4 regions of the Novibacillus thermophilus genome follow, and region 3 is predicted to be linked to each of the others. Evidence: riboswitches for the same ligand, from Rfam matches in the RefSeq annotation. Region 3 holds a riboswitch; each other region holds the start of a gene.

What was found. Region 3 has a riboswitch for thiamine pyrophosphate ahead of B0W44_RS09090 (MTH1187 family thiamine-binding protein). Riboswitches for the same ligand answer to the same signal wherever they lie in the genome.
Region 1: it holds a riboswitch for thiamine pyrophosphate, as region 3 does, so the genes downstream of both, tenI (thiazole tautomerase TenI) here and B0W44_RS09090 (MTH1187 family thiamine-binding protein) in region 3, are expected to answer to the same signal.
Region 2: it holds a riboswitch for thiamine pyrophosphate, as region 3 does, so the genes downstream of both, tenA (thiaminase II) here and B0W44_RS09090 (MTH1187 family thiamine-binding protein) in region 3, are expected to answer to the same signal.
Region 4: it holds a riboswitch for thiamine pyrophosphate, as region 3 does, so the genes downstream of both, tenA (thiaminase II) here and B0W44_RS09090 (MTH1187 family thiamine-binding protein) in region 3, are expected to answer to the same signal.

The regions. Positions count from the first base shown of each region.
Region 1 is NZ_CP019699.1:3,559,232-3,564,154, reverse strand. Features, by position in the region: gene B0W44_RS17340 (transposase) at 1-665, shown strand, start outside; gene B0W44_RS17335 (thiazole synthase) at 719-1,492, opposite strand; gene thiS (sulfur carrier protein ThiS) at 1,492-1,695, opposite strand; gene tenI (thiazole tautomerase TenI) at 1,834-2,478, opposite strand; TPP riboswitch at 2,537-2,647, opposite strand; partial or broken gene B0W44_RS17320 (YjiH family protein) at 2,778-4,105, opposite strand; gene B0W44_RS17315 (agmatinase family protein) at 4,122-4,923, opposite strand, start outside.
Region 2 is NZ_CP019699.1:2,001,906-2,006,828, forward strand. Features, by position in the region: gene B0W44_RS09970 (Gfo/Idh/MocA family protein) at 1-865, shown strand, start outside; gene B0W44_RS09975 (glycosyltransferase family 8 protein) at 875-1,681, opposite strand; gene B0W44_RS09980 (TraB/GumN family protein) at 1,708-2,883, opposite strand; TPP riboswitch at 2,986-3,094, shown strand; gene tenA (thiaminase II) at 3,168-3,848, shown strand; gene B0W44_RS09990 (hypothetical protein) at 3,919-4,209, opposite strand; gene B0W44_RS18145 (hypothetical protein) at 4,429-4,596, shown strand; gene B0W44_RS09995 (2-hydroxyacid dehydrogenase) at 4,701-4,923, shown strand, end outside.
Region 3 is NZ_CP019699.1:1,818,655-1,823,577, forward strand. Features, by position in the region: gene B0W44_RS09085 (sodium:solute symporter family protein) at 1-1,016, opposite strand, end outside; SAM riboswitch class I at 1,222-1,336, opposite strand; TPP riboswitch at 1,442-1,555, shown strand; gene B0W44_RS09090 (MTH1187 family thiamine-binding protein) at 1,639-1,935, shown strand; gene B0W44_RS09095 (ABC transporter permease) at 1,943-2,746, shown strand; gene B0W44_RS09100 (ABC transporter substrate-binding protein) at 2,743-3,795, shown strand; gene B0W44_RS09105 (ABC transporter ATP-binding protein) at 3,798-4,562, shown strand; gene B0W44_RS09110 (sensor histidine kinase) at 4,627-4,923, opposite strand, start outside.
Region 4 is NZ_CP019699.1:340,215-345,137, forward strand. Features, by position in the region: rRNA gene B0W44_RS01855 (23S ribosomal RNA) at 1-2,585, shown strand, start outside; rRNA gene rrf (5S ribosomal RNA) at 2,620-2,736, shown strand; gene tenA (thiaminase II) at 2,771-3,472, opposite strand; TPP riboswitch at 3,570-3,675, opposite strand; gene B0W44_RS01870 (ThiF family adenylyltransferase) at 3,821-4,846, shown strand; gene B0W44_RS01875 (thiamine pyrophosphate-binding protein) at 4,917-4,923, opposite strand, start outside.

The sequences.
Region 1 (4,923 bases), 1.7 Mb from region 3:
GCCAAGAAAAACAGACGTCCGGTCGTGGCAAAAGCAAAACCGAGCACATCCTCGAGACCCAAGTTACTGGTGTCAAGGCGTTAACCAGTTATGTCGATTATCGGGACCCGGCAAAGCCCGCAAAGCAATACAGTAAGACGGGCGGCGGCGGTTGCCCAATCAACGCCGTGGTCATTCAACGCTACCGAAACGAGGAGATCCCGGCAGACAAATGCCCTGTTTTTTTGACCAACAGTCCCGTTGACCGCCCTTTTGTTCCGTATGATGCTTATGATGGGCGCAGCCTTATTGAGAATTTACTTTTTCGTGAAGGCAAACAGGGCTGGAATCTGGAACATGCGCCAACCAAAACGGCCAATGGCATGGTATCGCACGTCTATTTCACGTTTTTGACCATTGCCCTGACAACGGCTTATCGAACTTGGTGTGCCGAGCAAACGGAAGAAGGCGAAGAGAGTGAATCCTCTAATCAGCCGTCGAAAGGGATTCGCAATTGGCGTCGTCGCCTTATGCAAGAAAATCAAGATCAGATCATTGTGTTCAGTGGCCCTTATTATGGTATCTTCCATCTCATGACCTTTGTTCAGCTTATGGGAGGTCAAGTTAAAGACCAGTCTCCCCGTGAGACTGCCGTTTTTCGACAAAATCATCATTTTTCGCCTTAAGTTATCTTTTCAGTTTTCCGATGGCGTTGGCCGTTTGGTGTGGTGCAACGTCTCTAAGGGGCTGGCACACCTTCCACTGGACTGCTGGCCGTCGCGTACCGCTTCTTTGGAACGATCCCCGCTTCAAAGCCCAAGCGCCCTGCCTCGATGGCCAACTTCATCGCTTCCGCCATTTTGACCGGGTCTTTTGCGGAGGAAACGGCTGTGTTGAGAAGGATGCCGTCGGCTCCGAGCTCCATGGCGAATGCTGCGTCGCGGGGGGAGCCTATGCCAGCGTCCACGATGACCGGGACGTCGGATTGCTCAATAATCAAGGATAGATTTAACGGATTGACGACGCCTTGGGCGGAACCAATGGGGGAGGCCCCCGGCATGACCGCATGGACGCCCAGCTCCTCTAGACGCTTCGCCAATACGACGTCATCTGACGTGTACGTCAGGACGATAAAACCTTCTTCCAACAACTTTTCAGACGCTTTCAACGTTTCGACAGGGTCCGGCAACAACGTTTTGTCACACCCGATCACTTCTACCTTGACCATGTCGCACAATCCTGACGCTTTTGCCAGTTTGGCGATGCGGACCGCCTCTTCTGCAGTTTTGGCACCGGCAGTGTTGGGCAACAGCGTGTATTGAGTGAGATCTAACTGCTCTAGAAAGTTCGGTTGCGTCGGCTCGAAAATGTTCATCCTTCTGACAGCGAACGTCAAGATTTCAGCTTCTGCCGCTTGTACGGCTTTGCGCTGGACATCCAGCGATGGATACTTGCCCGTTCCCAAAAGCAATCTCGAGTGAAACGTTTTATTGGCTATTTTCAACACGGCCATCAACCTCCTCCGACGAAATGAACAATTTCCACGCGGTCGCCTTGATCGAGTTTTTTCGAGGGGTAGTGCTCTTTGTCCACAATTTCCCGGTTGTGTTCGACGATGACAATCCGGTCTTGCAGATGGAAAAACTGAAGTAAATCGGAAATCGTCTGGACGCTGTCGTCAAGTGTCACCTCACGACCGTTCACGTGCAATTCCACCGCAGTCACCTCCTCTCGGTCGACGGAAGAGCGGTCATACGGACTTACTTGGCTTGAACAGACGACGTTCCTTTCCGTTTTGAAGGTCCGTCGAAGAAACGTGCTGCCGGTGAGATGTCCCTGTCGTAGCGCCAACGGTTAAACGGGTCGGGTTCCATGGCCTCCCCCCTTGTGCACAAAATGGAACGAGCGAGCAGCTTTTTGCGGATTTTCCGCCGAAAAAAGAGCAGACATGACGGCAATGCCGGCGGCACCCGCTTCAACAACGTCTTTTGCGTTGTGTGGATGAATGCCCCCAATGGCGACGACGGGCCGTTTCACCGTGTGGGCGACCGCCCTTAAAGCGTCCAACCCCCTCGGAGACAAACCGGGCTTTGAACGGGTTGTGAAGATATGCCCGAACATGACGTAATCGGCACCTTTTTGTTCCGCTTGGAGGGCGTCTTCCAGCGTGTGAACGGAAACGCCGGCTTTCAACTCGGGGAACTTTTCCTTCAACCGTTCGACGGGGATCCCTGCGGAAGGGAGGTGAACGTTGTGGAGGCCGAGCAGAAGGGCGATATCCACACGGTCGTTTACGACTAACTTCTCTCTCGGGACTCCGCTGTCAACGAGAGCTTGGATCAGTTGCACGATTTTTTTTGGCTGTTTATTTTTTTCCCTGATGTGGATAAAGTCGACGTCACGCTGGATGAGTAATAAAATTTCCGACAATTCCTCCACCGTTTGGGAGCCATCGGTCACGGCGTGGAGCTCGACGTGTTTCGCCTGTTTTAAATTCATTCCGCTTCACCTGCCATTTAAAAAACCACTTCCCAGTTGTGGAAAGTGGTTGAGGCTCACGTTTCTCCCATCACTTCCCTACGCTGGTATTGACCCAGATCAGGTTCAAAGGGTTTTAAAGTGTCACTTTAATCTCAGCCTTTCTCCAAAGGCACCCCTAGTGATTTTGTATTCATGTTTTCGCTTTCGTCAGCTGTTTGACTCCATCGTATCATAACACAGCAGGAGCTGCCAACCACAGACGGTGTATTCCTCCTAAGCTCCTTTTTGACAACTCGGGCAGTCGCCCACATTTCGGCTCACAGCAACAAGTAAGCGAGGGGAGTGGCAATCAGTATGGTCAACACGACGCGTTCGAACCAAATGACAACCAACTTGGGAATGCTCACCGGGATCTCCGTGGACAAAATGACGGGTATGACAGCGGAGAAGAATAAAATCGCAGACACGCACACGATGCCGGTAACGAATTTCGTCATCAGGGCGGCGTCCACTGTCAACAGGGCTGGCAAGAACATCTCCACAATGGAAAGGGCTGCAGCTTTCCCGGCGAGCAGCGGTTCAGGCAGTTGGACGAGTGCCGCAAACGGGTAGAACAAGTAGCCGAGGAAATCAAAAAGCGGCGTATATTCCGCTAACACGAGTCCGATGAGCCCGACAGACATGATGGACGGTAAAATGCTCATCGTCATCACGAAGCCGTCTTTTAAATTTTGCCATACATTTTTTGACAAATTTCCGCCGTTTCCATCGCTTTCATCCAGGCGTGGCGCAGGCGGTTGTTTTCTATTGTGATTTCCGGGGTCCCTTTTCCGTCATAGTAGTTTTCACTCATACGGTTCAGAGGCCAAATTCGGACTGTGATCGCTGTCACCACAAACGTCACGACAAAGGTTGTCCAGAAGTAAGCGTTCCACATGTCCATCAGACCGAGGGTGTCGGCCACCACCACCATAAACGTGACGGACACGGTGGAGAAACCGGTTGCAATGATAGTCGCCTCTTTGACCGTGCACTTCCCCTCTTTGAATAAGCGGTTAGTAATTAACAGACCGATGGAATAACTGCCGACGAAGGACGCCACGGCATCGAGAGCTGACCGGCCCGGCGTCTTCCAGACGGGTTTCATCACCGGCTGCATGAGGATGCTGATAAACTCCAGCAATCCGTAGCCGACGAGCAGGGCTAAAAATATGGAGCCGATTGGAACGAGCAACCCCACGGGGATGACGAGGGAATTGAGCAAAAACGGGCCCATGTTGTCGTGAAACAGCCAGGCTGGACCGAATTCAAAGACGAGCATGACGGTGATGATGAAGCCGAGAACTTTTAGGACTGAAAACGTGAGAGCGACCGCGTTTTCCTTCCACGTTTTGGCGACAAAGGGGTAAACGGCTCCCAGCGCTATGACGAAGAGTGCGTAATAAGGTGTCAGACTAGAGAACGCCGTACGAAAGCCCGAGACGATGTGATCGAGCATAATGGAGTTCGTGCCGTTTAGTGTCACCGGAATGAAAAACATAAAGATTCCGATGGCACTGAACAGAAAGAATCGACATGCCGCGGCTGGTGACACGGGAGGCTGTGCGAGTGTTTGGTTTGTTTTTGTCCGATGTAGTCCATCCAATGTGTGAACACTCCTTTCAGTCGTGTTGTCGCAAGTAGAATCCCGTCAGGAAACTGAGCATCGTGTGTACGCCGGCTTTGACAGTGGCCTGTGCGACATCTTTGTGCGGATCGAGGCAGACGATGTCCATCGCTTTCACATGCGGGTCGCGTCCGGCTGCCGTGACCGCCGTGAACAGTTCGTCGGTCTGCATGCCGCCGGGTGTCGTAGCTGGGGCTCCAGGACCGTACGCTATGTCGAGGACGTCCATGTCGACAGTGACATAAACGGTGTCCACGCGGCGCTTTAGATCGAGGAGCGCCTCCTGGATCACGGCATCTAAGCCGCGCTGGCGCGCGCGACGCATGGTCACGTATCGGATTCCCGCTCTGTCTGCGTACTCTTTGAGGGACTTGGCGTTGAAGAAACCGTGCAGTCCGATGTTCCAGACGTCTTCCCCTTTAATGGTGCCGCTCTCAATCAAGTTTCGAATGGGAGTCCCGTTGCTCGGGCCGTTGTCTTTTAGACTGCGCAGGTCAAAGTGGGTGTCCAGCTGCAAAATGCCGATCCGCTCGTCTGGGTGCGCTTTTTTCCACCCCTTCACGAGCATGGCCGTTATCGAATGGTCGCCGCCCAGTGCCAGCGGAAACGTGTTCGGATGGTGTGTGCGCATGGCGTACATCGCATCTGTAATGGCTTTGTGGCTCCAGGCGATGTCGGTCACGTGCTGCTTCACGTCTCCCAAGTCGACGACGTTTAGCGGCGTCAAATCTACGTCGTAATCAAGGTTGTACGGGACAAACCCTTTCCACGCTTGGCGCATGGCGTGGGGCGTTTCA
Region 2 (4,923 bases), 180 kb from region 3:
GCATGTCCTGTGTGAAAAGCCGTTAGCCCTTTCGCTGGCGGACGCGAGGGAGATGTTGGCGACGGCTGAAGCAGCGGGTGTCAAACACGGAATATGCTTTAACTACCGTTTTCTACCGGCGGTACAGTTGGCAAAGCAACTGATTGACGAAGGGAAGATCGGGGAAATCTATCACTACCGCGCTCTCTACTTGCAGGATTGGCTCGTTGATCCTAAAGCGCCTTTGGCCTGGCGCCTGCAAAGAGAAATAGCGGGTTCAGGCGCACACGGTGATCTGAATGCGCACTGCATCGATCTAGCTCGCTTTCTTATCGGGGATTTTGACTGTGTCGTGGGACAGAGCAAGACGTTTGTCAAACAGCGACCGAAACCTGTAGAGATGAGTGGATTAACTGCGAAAGGTTCCGGTGAAATGGGGGATGTGACGGTAGACGATACGACCTCGTTCCTCGCCCAGTTTAAAAACGGGGCTCTGGGAACGTTCGAAGCCACCAGGTATGCGACGGGATGGAAGAACGGGAACTTGTTTGAAATTAACGGGAGTAAAGGTTCGATCCGCTTTAACTTGGAGCGTCTCAATGAGTTGCAAGTGTATTTCGCTGATGAAGAACCCCGTACGCAAGGATTCAAAACGATTATGGTGACAGAAGATGTTCATCCGTATGCAGGTCACTGGTGGCCGCCAGGACACATTATTGGCTACGAACACGGGTTTGTCCATGTGGTGTACGAGTTGATTCAAAGTATTGTGGAAGACAAACCGTTTGTTCCCGACTTTTCGGACGGGGTCGAGTGCCAGCGTGTTTTGGAAGCGGTGGACCAATCCATTGAAACCGGTTCATGGGTGGCGATTGAAGACCTATAACGTGACCATTCAAGGCAACGCCAGTTTTTCGTAATGTTTATACAGGGAGTGGAACCTCCCTGTATAATGTTTGTGCCACGGCTTTCGCTTGCCGCAAAAGTGGATGATGGACGTGTGGCGAATGACGTAGTCCATGTCAATGTTGCCGTTACTCATCATCTTGTAGTAGCGGTAAAATCTGGCGTCGTAGTTGAACCGAATTTCGTCTATTTCCTTGATCGATTTGGAGTAAAGGGCGTTAATGATGTCTTGATCGGGCAAAATCAGCCTTTTTTTGTTTTCTTCGACAAAGTTGTAGATGTCTTGTTCGTTTATTTTCTCTCGCTGCAGCGGAAGGTTCATGAGCAACACGCCCGAATTGTAGTAAGCCTCGATTTCGTAAGGCCGTAACCTCAGTTTGTTAATTTCCGTTATGGAGACTCGGTCGTGATAGGCAGCGGCGTAAAGAAAGCCGGAAAGGTCCGTATCGTACAGGGATTGAATTTCGTTGATGACGAGAATGTCAGGGTCTAGGTACAAGATCTTGTCCAGATTCTCAGGTAAAAATTTGAAGGCCAAGAGCCGGTAGTACATTTCCTTTGTGTAATGCTTTAAGACGGGAGCCCTGTCAAAGTAGTCATCCTGTACTTCGACTTCGATAAGCGTTTGGCCGTGTTCAGCGACAAAATGGTCAATGTCGGAGACGTCCTCCCCTTTTAAGCGAGAGTGCATGAGGTAGATGTGAAAGGGTACACCTGGGTTGTTGATAAACATGGACTTCAGCATCACTTTGAGGGCCTTGAGGTAGTTCGCATTGATTGTCACCAGAATATTCATACATCCTCAACTCTCCAGTACAGTACTCATGATAAGTTGTCGATGAATAAACGGACGACGTCCGCTCCGCCGACAAACGTCCCCAGTGAACTTCCCAAATTGGCCAGTACGACCACTAACAGAATACGCGTCACCTTATTGTGCCAAAAACCTTTCACACTAAACACATCTTCGGAAAGTTTCTCGAAGTCGGCTACACTCGGTCGCTGCACGAAAGCTTGCGCAATGCCGGCAAACCACCCCGCTGCCAACAGGGGGTTTAACGACGTGATGGGAGCAGCGACAAACGCCGTCAAAATGGCAAGGGGGTGTCCTAACGCCAGGGCCGATCCAATGGCCGAGAGAGATCCGTTCCACAACACCCAACTCACCGTTTGCTGATATCCCGCCTCCGGATTCGTGAAAAACGTGTAGGCGATTGCAGCAAGAATGAGAAGGGGAATGGACCAGGCGACGATTTTGGGCCATGTTGGTTTAGGCGGGATTTGGCTCAGGTGGGCTAAATCGTGTTCCTTGTGGATCTCCCGCTTAATGCCGGGAACGTGGGCGGCTCCCACGACCGCGACGACTTTTTCCCCAGGGGCCTCTTTTATTTTTTGAGCCAAGTACTGGTCTCTTTCATCAATGAGCGGCACTTTCAACTTGGGGAACGTGGCGGTGAATTCGTGGAGAATGGCGTTAATCGCATCTTGCGACTTCATCTTTTCTAGTTCTTCTTCCGAGATGCTCTCCGTATTAAAAATGCTGGCGATCATTTGCGAAAGAAGTTTTACCTTTCCCCAAAATCCGATGCTGTGCCAAATGCGGGCAAACGTAATTTGTATGTTTCGGTCCGCGAGGACGAGGTTGGCCCCGGTCGTTTTTGCCGATTCGATCCCCTGTACCATCTCCTGGCCGGCCTGAATGCCGAACTGCTTGGCGATTCGTTTTTGAAAAGAAGAAATGGCCAAATTGACGAGCATCAGCGATGCTTTCTTTTCCTTAATCACCTTGAAAATGTCCGTTTCTTTCCACTTATTCCCTTTCACTAACGACTCATACCGCTGTTTGTCCAATTCAATGCAGACCGAATCGGGCCTTTCGGCCTCAATGACGTCTTTCACTTGTTCGGCACTGTGTTTCGACACGTGGGCCGTTCCGATCAGGATGTATTCCTTGCCCTGTAACTGTATTCGCGTGATGGTTTCGTTTGTTTCAGCCATAGTGTCCTTCCTTTTTTCTCGTCAGTCTTCCTTCATTATACAACAATTCATAAGATTGACATCCTCAAGGAACGTGATATGATGAAATCGTCATACAACATTCATTTCCGCTAGGGGCGCCTTGTATGAGGCTGAGATTAAAGCACAAGCTTTAAGACCCTTGGAACCTGATCTGGCTCGTACCAGCGGAGGGAAGTGGAGACGTTGTTTCATTTGGGACAAACGTGCGTCTTTCAAAACTTTCCTCCTCACAAGCCGGACACGAGAGCGAGGAGGATTTTTTTATGCGGTTTTCTGAGACGCTGCGCGACGCAGCCAAGACAAGTTGGGAGAAAAGTTTGAACCACCCGTTTGTGTTAGGGATTGTGCGCGGAGACTTGCCGTTGGAGACGTTCAGGTTTTACGTTTTGCAGGATATTTACTACTTGAAACACTTCGGGAAAGTTCACGCGATGGGGGCTGCGCAAGCGGACGACTTCCGGGTGACGTCACTGTTGGCGGGAAAAGCGAAACTGACGGCAGAGGCGGAGTTGACCGTGCATCGGGAACACGCCGAAGTACTGAACATTACGGATGACGACCTCGCCCAGTTTCGGCCGGCACCGACGGCTTACGCTTACACATCCCATTTGTACCGGGCCGCACTGTCTGGCCGGCTGGGGGATACGGTTGCCGCTCTGCTGCCGTGTTATTGGTTGTACGGAGAGATTGGACGCAAGTACCGCGATGCAACACCGAAGGAGCCCGTCTATCAAAATTGGATCAAAACGTATGCCAGCGACTGGTTCCAAACGTCGGTCCAGGAACAAATCGACCTTTTGGACCGCATTGCCAAAGACGCGAGTGAGAAGGAACGGCGCAGTATGAAAGAGCAATTTGTCATGGCCAGCGAATACGAACTTGCATTCTGGGAGATGGCCTATACGCAGGAAGCGTGGCCGTCCAATGAAACCATTTCTCAATGAATTTGGCTACCAATGAGTAGAGCGTCCTCTGAGGAGGACGCTCTGATTCGTTCAGGGGAGATGTATAAGGTTAGAAAGGTCCCCTGAACGGTCCGCCAAAGGGTCCGCCGAACGGACCGAAAAAGGGTCCGACAAACGGTCCGAAGAACGGCGGGTACGGTGGAAACAGTGGAATCCCTAATCCAAATCCGAACGGGAACAGATTCGTTTCGGCATACGGCTGCTGCTGAGTGTTGTACCACGGTTGTTCATAGCCTTGAACAGCGCCATGACCTGGATACTGCTGAACGTGAATTCCTTCATCGCGGTACGGTTCACTGGAATATTCCGGCTGCTGGTTGTCGGATACCGATGAGCTCACGTGTCAACCCTCCCTCGGTGTTCTTTTGCCCATGATAGCCTATGCAAAAGAACAACAAGGGAAACTTGTCATAAACGAAAAGTCAAAACGTAAAGATGGAAGTGGGACGAATGATTTCGACGACATAGGACATTCGTCGCATTTTTTTTAGGAAAATTAGAGGATTATTGACAAAGGTGTAGAAGACATAACAGGTAAGGGAGAAAGAGGGGGGAGTTCGTGTTAAAAATTGCGTTGTTGTGCCTTTTGTTTTTATCTCTGTTATTCTTCTTAATCGACCAGAGAAAGGGGTATCCGTGCGTCGATCCGGAAGAGGAACGGCGTTTTGACACGTGCGATGACGAATGGGGACATTTCGCAGTCTCTGCCGTCGTTCCCGACGAGTAGAAGCGGCATGCCTTCGGGTATTCCTCTTTTTTTGCAGGATTTTGGCCGTGTAAGGCGAATAGTGACCGTACGCCTTCCTATTACCACCGCTGGAGGTGATCTTGATGGGAAAACCGAAGGTGTTTCTAACCCGGGAACTTCCGTCACCCGTGATGGCATTTTTAAAAGAGCATACAGAGCTCTCGTACAATGCAGAAGACCGGGTGTTAAAAAAACAGGAAATCATCGAAGGTGTGCAGGGAAAGGCAGGACTGATTTCACTCGTCACGGACACGATTGACAGGGAGGTCATCGAAGCGGCGCCGGACTTGAAGGTGATCAGCAACT
Region 3 (4,923 bases):
ACATCCCTGCCTAAACTGGTCGCCCCGGAAAACTGACACGGCGCTCCCCAGCTCAGGGCACAAGCCCATATGCCGAGGAAAAACAGTCCGGCTAAAGGCGCAGGGAGGACTTGCATGAGATACTGGGGAATGGCGATCAAGCCCTTGCCTGCGTCTGGGACGACCACGGCAGCGGCCATCCCGAAAAGCACACCGAGGATCACAAACGGTATCCCCATGACGGCTGCCATTTTTAGTCCCTTCTGGCCTTCTTTTGCGGTTCGGCAGGACAACGCCATCTGGAAGGCCGCCTGGGCCAACAATACATTGACGAGAAATGTGCCGAACCACGCAACGATCACTTGTAAACCGGCATTTCCCCATGTAAACATGTCTGGTTGTGTTTGGGCTAGCTGAACCAGACCCTCTATTCCCGGGTTGACAAAAAAAGCGATTAACCCCACCACAAACATCAGTGAGAATACGACTGCATTGACGCTTTGCGTAAAGGCAACTGACCACATTCCACCTGCTTGCAAATAGATGAAGAGCAAGAGGGATGTCAACGCAACAGAAAAAAAGAGGGGGATGCCGGTAAACACATGGATAGCAGAAGCAAAAGCGATGGCCGTCGCCACTGACCACATCGGAAAAGAGAATGCTGTAATGGCACCACTGATCAGTTTCGCCCAACGCCCGTAATAATCACCAATGAGGCCCGAGATCGTCACCAGCATCCGTTCGCGAAACGGTGCGAGCAGAATAAAGGCGATAATTAACACTTGCACCGTTTCAGCGACTCCATACCAAACAGCTGATATGCCTTTCAAGTATGCTAATTCTAAAATGGAGATGTAAGTTGAGCCGGAAAACAGTCCGGTGATACAGAGGGCGACGACAAGCGGCGAAAATTGACGGCCGCCGACAAAAAAGTCCTCTCCGCGAGCTGCTTTACGCCTCGCGACATAACCGGAAAAGATTAACAGAAACGTATAGACAACAGCTAATCCTATCAGCCACACACCGTATTCATTCATTAAATGTCATTCCCTTCACGTGATCGGCCCTTACACTCTAGATTGTCGGGCTTTCGTTTATCCGTCATTTGGTGCTCTCACCGCTTTTTCATATAGGATAAGTATGCATTTACAGTTGATGAGACATCTTCATCCTTCCTGCAAGCTGTTAAAATGAGAAAGCCTCTCTGCAAAGACAGAGAGGCTAGCGACCCGATCATCACCTCTCTTATCTTTCAAAACCTAAACGGCTTTGCAGGAATTGGCACCTTTTTGCACAGGAACCGTGCAAAGGTTGCCGGGTTTCATCGGGCCAGTCCCTCCACCTCTCTGGATAAGAGAATGTCTATCAGATTTTAAAACCAGTATAGTCACCCCCTAAACTGTTGTCAACTGTTTTTGGCGCGCTTTGTCATTGCCAGGGTGTAAGGTTTGTGCTATAGTCACATTAAACAGAGGGGAGCTGGGAGAGCCCGGCTGAGAGGGTACCCCCAAAATGGTACCGACCCGTTAAACCTGATCTGGATAATGCCAGCGCAGGGATCATAGTCGTCATCTGCTTGTGGACAGCAGACATGTGACGTTGCGCTTAAGCCAGTCCTGATCAGGATTGGCTTTCTTTACGTTTGAAGGAGGTGTGGACATGCCCCGTGTCAATGTCAGCATTCAAGTCATCCCCCGTGTGACAGGGGATCAAGATATTTACGACATCGTGGACGAAGCCATTGGCGTGATTCAGCAGTCGGGCGTGAAGTACGAAGTAGGTCCGATGGAGACGACGATGGAAGGTGAGTACGACGAGTTGATGGACGTTGTGAAGAGAGCCCAGGAAGCGGTGATTGCGGCGGGAAGCGAGCGGGTGATCACCATTGTGAAAATTGACTACAGTCCATCCGGGGTGACGATGGAAGAAAAAGTGGGCAAGTACCGGCAAAGGTGAATGGAACGTGAGACGCGTGAAGTGGCGACAGCATGCCATGACTGTTTGGCCGCCAGTCTTGCTCGCGACTGTGTTTCTCGCCCTGTGGGAACTCGGGGTGCATGTCTTTGACGTGGACATGTGGTTGTTGCCGGCGCCGAGTGACATAGTCTTTGCCTTTTTACACAATGTAGAAGTCGTCAACCGTCACATGTGGCCGACGTTGCAGGAAGCGATGCTCGGCTTTGCGACAGGCATTGCCGTAGCCCTGTCGTTAGCCGTTCTCATTGAACTGTCTCCCTGGCTGCGCCGGGGACTGTATCCGCTTTTGGTCGGGACGCAAACGGTGCCGATCATTGCTATCGCCCCTCTGTTTATCGTCTGGTTCGGGTACGGTTTGCTGCCAAAGGTGCTCATCGTCGCCCTGGTCACGTTTTTTCCGGTCGCTGTGAGTACAGTGGACGGGCTGAGTTCGGCAGACAGGGACATGGTGCGGTTACTACGGTCCATGGGGGCAGGAAAGTGGCAGATCTTTCGCATGGTGCGCTTTCCCCATGCGCTGCCGTACGTGTTTTCCGGTTTGAAGATCGCCGCGACGTACAGTGTCCTCGGGGCGGTTATCGCCGAGTGGTTAGGAGCCGATGCCGGGCTCGGCGTGATGCTCGTCCGGGCACAAAACTCGTTTTCTGCTGACAACGTGTTTGTCGCGATTGTCGTCATTACGTTCTGGAGTTTGGTGTTGTTTGGATTCATTCAGGCGGCGTCTCGATTGTTGGCGCCGTGGGCGTACACGCGCGAACAAGAACAGTGGGAAAGGAAGAACGCAAAGTGACACAACACAACCATTGGAGGACGGTCGTCGTCATCGTCAGCATGTCCTGTCTCCTCGTGTTATCTGCATGTGGGGGAGGAAACTCGGATACTCCGCAAGAAGAAGGACGAGACAGTGGAGAGGTTGAGAGTGACGAGTTGACGCAGGTGACCGTGATGCTCGACTGGGTGCCGAATACGAACCACACCGGTCTGTACGTCGCCCAGGAACAAGGCTATTTTGCCGAGGAAGGACTGGAGGTGGAGATCACCACGCCGGCTGAGACGTCAGCTAACCAGCTCGTCGGTGCGGGAAACGCTGAGTTTGGCGTAAGCTCGCAGGAGTATGTCATTCAGGCCAGGGCAGAAGGGATTCCTGTTGTCTCTATTGCTGCCGTCTTGCAGCACAACACGTCCGGTTTTGCTGCGCCGAAGGAGAAAAACATCACATCTCCGCAAGATTTTGTAGGGAAGACGTACGGCGGTTGGGGGTCGCCGATTGAAAACGCCTTTCTTAAGACAGTTCTGCGCATGGACGGCGTAGAAGTGGACGATGTCGAGGACAAAGTGAATATCGTCAATGTCGGAGAAGCCGATTTTTTTGCCGCTACGTCACGGGACGTTGACTTCCAATGGATTTATTACGGCTGGACGGGTATCGAAGCGGAATTGCGCGACTTTCCCATTGACATCATCTATTTGAACGATCTCGATCCGGTCCTCGATTTTTACACCCCGACGCTTATTACGAATGAGAGTATGATAGAGGAAAAGCCCGAAATAGTGGAGAAATTTATGCGCGCAGTGAGCAAGGGGTACTTGTTCGCCATCGATGAACCGGACGCAGCAGCAGAGATTTTGATTGAGGTGACACCTGAAACAGACCCCGAACTGATTCGCGCTTCTCAACAGTGGATGAGCGCACGTTACCGCGACGATGCGGAAACGTGGGGCGTGCAGGACGAACAGAGGTGGATCGACTTCACTGATTGGATGGTCGAACACGAACTGATTGAAACGGCCATTGATCCCACCGAAGCGTTTACCAATGCATTTTTACCGGAGTCGTAACGATGAAGATTGTGCTGGACACTCTGTGTAAAACATACCGCACCCCTTCTGGAGAATTGCCGGCTTTAAACGGTGTCAGCCTGACAGTAAAAGAAGGTGAATTTGTGAGTCTCATCGGGCCGAGCGGGTGCGGCAAGAGTACGCTGTTTAACATCGTGAGCGGTCTGGAGCACCCTGACCGCGGCACGGTAAAAAAAGATGGAGAAGACATCACGGGAGAGACCGGACACGTCAGTTACATGATGCAGAAGGACTGTCTCTTTCCTTGGCGGACAATCCTCGACAACGCTGTGGTCGGAGCGGAAGTGCGGGGAGCTTCTCGCAAGGAGGCACGGGAGAGAGCGCGGGAACTGCTGTCTGCCTTCGGTTTGGAACAGTTTGCCGACGCATACCCTGTCCGTCTGTCCGGTGGGATGCGGCAGCGCGCTGCGCTGTTGCGAACCGTGATGATGGAGCGCGATGTGTGGCTGCTGGATGAGCCGTTCGGCGCCCTCGACGCGTTGACGCGCGACCGCATGCAAGATTGGCTGTTGGGTATATGGGATCAGTTCAATCGTTCTATTTTGTTTATCACGCACAGTATCGACGAGGCGATCTACCTGTCCGACCGGGTGTACGTGCTGTCATCCCGTCCGGCCACTGTAACGGCTGAATGGTCGATTGAGTTGCCGCGCCCCCGGGGGCGCAAACTGGTCACGGACGAACGCTTTCTTTACTACAAGGAGCAGCTGTTGACAGAACTGAATCAAAACGAAAACCCCCGCTGACTTGACGAACGGGGGTTGTTTTACGTCCACGACGAGGCGACGCCTCACATGACTCAGCAATCGTTTAATTTTCACGAGCAGGTAACGTGAAGGTGACGCGGACACCGGATTGATCCGGCAAGTTGTCAGCTTCAATGTGTCCGCCGTGTAAGTGGACCAGTTCGCGGGTGATGGCGAGGCCTAAACCCGTTCCCTGTTTAGAGCGGGACTTATCGACTTTGGTGAACCGCTCCCACAAATAGGGGAGCTCTTCCGGCGGAATCGTCGTTCCTCTGTTGACGACAGTGATTTGGACCGCTTGACCTCCCTGAACGGAACGGGCGCCAATCTCGACCGATTCTCCGGCAGGCGAATGCTGTAC
Region 4 (4,923 bases), 1.5 Mb from region 3:
AGAGAAGGTAAGAATCCTGTAGGCGAAATTCTGTCCGCTCCGAGACGGACCCCGAGTACCGCGGGGCACGGGGAACCCCGTGGGAAGCAGGGAGGCCCACCTCCCAAGGCTAAATACTCCCTGGCGACCGATAGCGCACCAGTACCGTGAGGGAAAGGTGAAAAGCACCCCGGGAGGGGAGTGAAAGAGAACCTGAAACCGTGTGCCTACAAGCAGTCGGAGTCCGGGTAATCTGGATGACGGCGTACCTTTTGTAGAATGGACCGGCGAGTGACGATGCGTAGCGAGGTTAAGCGGGAGACGCGGAGCCGTAGCGAAAGCGAGTCTGAAGAGGGCGATTTTAGTTGCGCGTCGTCGACCCGAAACCGAGTGATCTACCCATGTCCAGGGTGAAGGTCGGGTAACACCGACTGGAGGCCCGCACCCACGTCTGTTGAAAAAGGCGGGGATGAGGGGTGGGTAGGGGTGAAATGCCAATCGAACTCGGAGATAGCTGGTTCTCCCCGAAATAGCTTTAGGGCTAGCCTCAGGGGAAGAATCGCGGAGGTAGAGCACTGATTGCGTGAGGGGCCCTCGACGGGTTACCGATCGCAGTCAAACTCCGAATGCCGTTGATTCGGTTCCTGGGAGTCAGACGTCGGGTGCTAAGATTCGACGTCGAGAGGGGAACAACCCAGACCATCAGCTAAGGTCCCGAAGTATCCGTTAAGTGGGAAAGGATGTGGCGTTGCCGAGACAACCAGGATGTTGGCTTAGAAGCAGCCATCATTGAAAGAGTGCGTAAAAGCTCACTGGTCAAGTGACGTCGCGCCGAAAATGTACCGGGGCTAAACGGATCACCGAAGCTATGGGCGGGACACCGTGGTAGGGGAGCGTACCCAGTGCAGCGAAGGATTTCCGGGAGGGAATGTGGAGCGCTGGGTAGTGAGAATGCCGGTATGAGTAACGATAAGAGGGGTGAGAATCCCCTCCGCCGAAAGCCTAAGGGTTCCTGAGGAAGGTTCGTCCGCTCAGGGTAAGTCGGGACCTAAGCCGAGGCTGAAGAGCGTAGGCGATGGAGAACAGGTGGAGATTCCTGTACCACCGCGTTCCGATTGAGCGAAGGGGGACGCAGGAGGGCAGGGGAGCAGGCGGATGGATGTGCCTGTCCAAGCGGTGAGAGAGCAGCGCGAGGCAAATCCCGCGTTGCGAGGATCTTGAGCCGTGATGGGGAGTGAAACTTAGAGTAGCGAAGTCCCTGCACCCACACTGACAAGAAAAGCCTCTAGCGAGGAGCGCGGTGCCCGTACCGCAAACCGACACAGGTAGGCGAGGAGAGGATCCTAAGGCGCACGGGAGAACTCTCGTTAAGGAACTCGGCAAAATGGCCCCGTAACTTTGGGAGAAGGGGTGCCCCGTTAGGGTGGCCGAGAGGTTGCCTGAGGGGGCCGCAGTGAAGAGGTCCAAGCGACTGTTTAGCAAAAACACAGGTCTCTGCGAAGCCGCAAGGCGACGTATAGGGGCTGACGCCTGCCCGGTGCTGGAAGGTTAAGGGGAGGACTTAGCGGAAGCGAAGGTCTGAACCGAAGCCCCAGTAAACGGCGGCCGTAACTATAACGGTCCTAAGGTAGCGAAATTCCTTGTCGGGTAAGTTCCGACCCGCACGAAAGGCGTAACGACTTGGACACTGTCTCAACGAGAGGCCCGGTGAAATTGTAGTATGCGTGAAGATGCGCATTACCCACGACAAGACGGAAAGACCCCGTGGAGCTTGACTGCAGCCTGATAGTGGATTTGGCGATGATGTGTACAGGATAGGTGGGAGCCAGAGAAATCGGTTCGCCAGGATCGAGGGAGGCGCCGGTGGGATACCACCCTCATCATGGTTAAATCCTAACCGACCGCCGTGAGCCGGTGGCGGGACATTGTCAGGTGGGCAGTTTGACTGGGGCGGTCGCCTCCTAAAAGGTAACGGAGGCGCTCGAAGGTTCCCTCAGCGCGGTTGGACATCGCGTGAGGAGTGTAAAGGCAGAAGGGAGCTTGACTGCGAGACTGACAGGTCGAGCAGGGACGAAAGTCGGACTTAGTGATCCGGTGGTTCTGAGTGGAAGGGCCATCGCTCAACGGATAAAAGCTACCCCGGGGATAACAGGCTTATCTCCCCCAAGAGTCCACATCGACGGGGAGGTTTGGCACCTCGATGTCGGCTCATCGCATCCTGGGGCTGAAGCAGGTCCCAAGGGTTGGGCTGTTCGCCCATTAAAGCGGTACGCGAGCTGGGTTCAGAACGTCGTGAGACAGTTCGGTCCCTATCTGTCGTGGGCGCAGGAAATCTGAAGAGGAGCCGTCCTTAGTACGAGAGGACCGGGACGGACACACCGCTGGTGGACCAGTTGTTCTGCCAAGGGCATCGCTGGGTAGCCACGTGTGGCCGGGATAAGCGCTGAAAGCATCTAAGCGTGAAGCCCCCCTCAAGATGAGATTTCCCACCAGGCACTCAGGTGCTTGGGTAAGACCCCTTGGAGAAGACGAGGTGGATCGGTCCGAGGTGTAAGCGTGGTAACACGTTGAGCTGACGGATACGAATCGGTCGAGGGCTTAATCGAGAGAATGCTTCCGACCAGTTTTGAGGGAATGCTGTCTGGTGGCCATAGCGGAGGGGACACACGCGTACCCATGCCGAACACGACCGTTAAGCCCTCCAGCGCCGATGGTACTCGGGGCGAGAGCCCCTGGGAGAGTAGGTCGCTGCCAGGCGAAACGAATGGCGGGAGCCGTAAGGCCCCGCCATTTAGTTTTGTTGAACGCCTTCTACTTTATCTGTCGGCCACATTGTGATGTTTTCCGCCATGTCCCAAAACATGTACTCAAATCGGCTTGTGTTCACGACGATGTCTTCTAATGTCGCTAATTCGTGTTCAGGTTTCCCGTCGGCCACTTCATTCATTAAGTCCTTGCAGTCATTTGCCAGTTGTGTGAACGCTTCGGAGGAATACGTCTGCACCCAGTTTCCGTAAAATTCGTGCTCTAAAGCACCGCGCCATTGCGCTAACGCTTGACCGACATAATTGTAACTCCAAGCACAGGTGAGAACGGCGGCAATGACGTTCTCAATTCCCCCCTTTTGCGACACATTCAGCATATAACTCGTATAGGCTATCGTCGTGGCCGATGGTTCGGTTGCTTCTAATTCTTCAGGGGAAATATTAAATTTCTTGGCGTATTGGCGGTGAAGCTCCATTTCAAAATTTAACGTCTCGTGCAACAAGTTGGCAAAGGTCGTCATCGTTTGCAAATCGTGGGCTTTTGCACTTCCCAGGGCAAAGACGCGGGAGTATTCAATCAAATAAACGTAATCTTGTTTCATAAAGTGTTTGAACTTTTCCCGTTCCAGCCAACCTTCCCCGATTCCTCTGACAAACGGGTGTTCTACATATGCCTTCCAGATCGGCCGCACTTTTTTCCACAGGCGGTCTGTAAATAAAACGGTCATGCTTCATTCACCTCTAGCTCAATTTTGATCGCAAACTGAAACTGTACACGAAAGACCCCACCCGCAGGAAAGGATGGGGTATAGGCTTACACATCAATAAGTGCATATACCACTTCCCTCCGCTAGTACGAACTAGATCAGGTTCTAAGGGTCAAGAGTGCGCTCTTTCTCAGCATCGAATCGATGCACCCCTAGTGGCTAAAATTATCAATTTTTTGTATCCTATTAGAACATATTATTTAAAGAAAGGCAAATGTTCTTAATTATTTACCGGCAAGAAATGTTTCGTTGTGTTAGTATTTAAAATGGAACAAAATGCCGTCAACAGTGGCTAGAGGGTGTTTTAAAATGCATGAACGATATTCAAGGCTTGCCCTTTTCACCCCGATTGGCAAGAAAGGGGTCGAGCACTTGCGCCGCTCTTCGGTGCTCGTCGTCGGTGCTGGCGCCTTAGGGGGACCGGTGTTGGAAATTCTTGTACGGGCAGGAGTCGGAAACATCCGTCTCGTCGACCGCGATTACGTCGACTGGTCCAATTTACAGCGACAAACGCTATTTAACGAACAAGATGCGCGCCGTATGCAACCAAAAGCGATTGCGGCTTACCACTACCTTTCTGCCGTCAACCGCGACGTCCATATCGAACCACTCGTCTCTGACGTGACGAAGGATAACGTGCGCGACTTCATTCAAGGCATGGATGTCATCATTGACGCAACAGACAACTTTGAAACGCGTTTTTTACTCAATGATGCGGCGTGCGAGGCGGGGATCCCTTGGATTTACGGCGCGGTAATCGGCGCTTACGGCGCTTCGTTAACAGTGATGCCCGGACAAACTCCGTGCCTTGTCTGTTTGTTCGGTGAAGAGACTCCACAGCAAAGGGAGACGTGCGATACGACGGGGGTCATCGCCCCCGCATCCCAAATGGTCGCATCCCATCAAGCGGCGGAAGCACTTAAACTGTTGACACACAACGAAGCCTCTGTCCGCGATACGTTTGTTGCGTTTGATCTGTGGAAAAACGAGCATGTGGAAATGAAAGTGTCACACAAGCGGAAGCCCTCATGCCCCGCGTGTGGGGATCATCCTTCATACCCTTACCTGTCGGGGCAAAAAGGAGCGAGCACCTCCGTCCTGTGTGGCCGCGACACCGTCCAGATCCGGTTGCGCAATGTGCGGGAATGGGATTTAGTGTCCATGGCTGCACGTGTTCGTTCGCTGGACAACGAGACGGTGTACAATACCCATCTCCTTTCTTTTCAAGTCGAAGGCCACAGAATTGTGGCGTTTAAAGACGGACGAGTCCTCGTACATCATACGAAAGACACGGCGACGGCACGCCGTTTGTGCGCGAAATACTTAGGGATGTAAATCGACGTGATTAAATGGTACGGCGTATTGAACGACGCTAGGGAAAGGGCAAGGGGTTCTTCCTTGGGAACTACTGA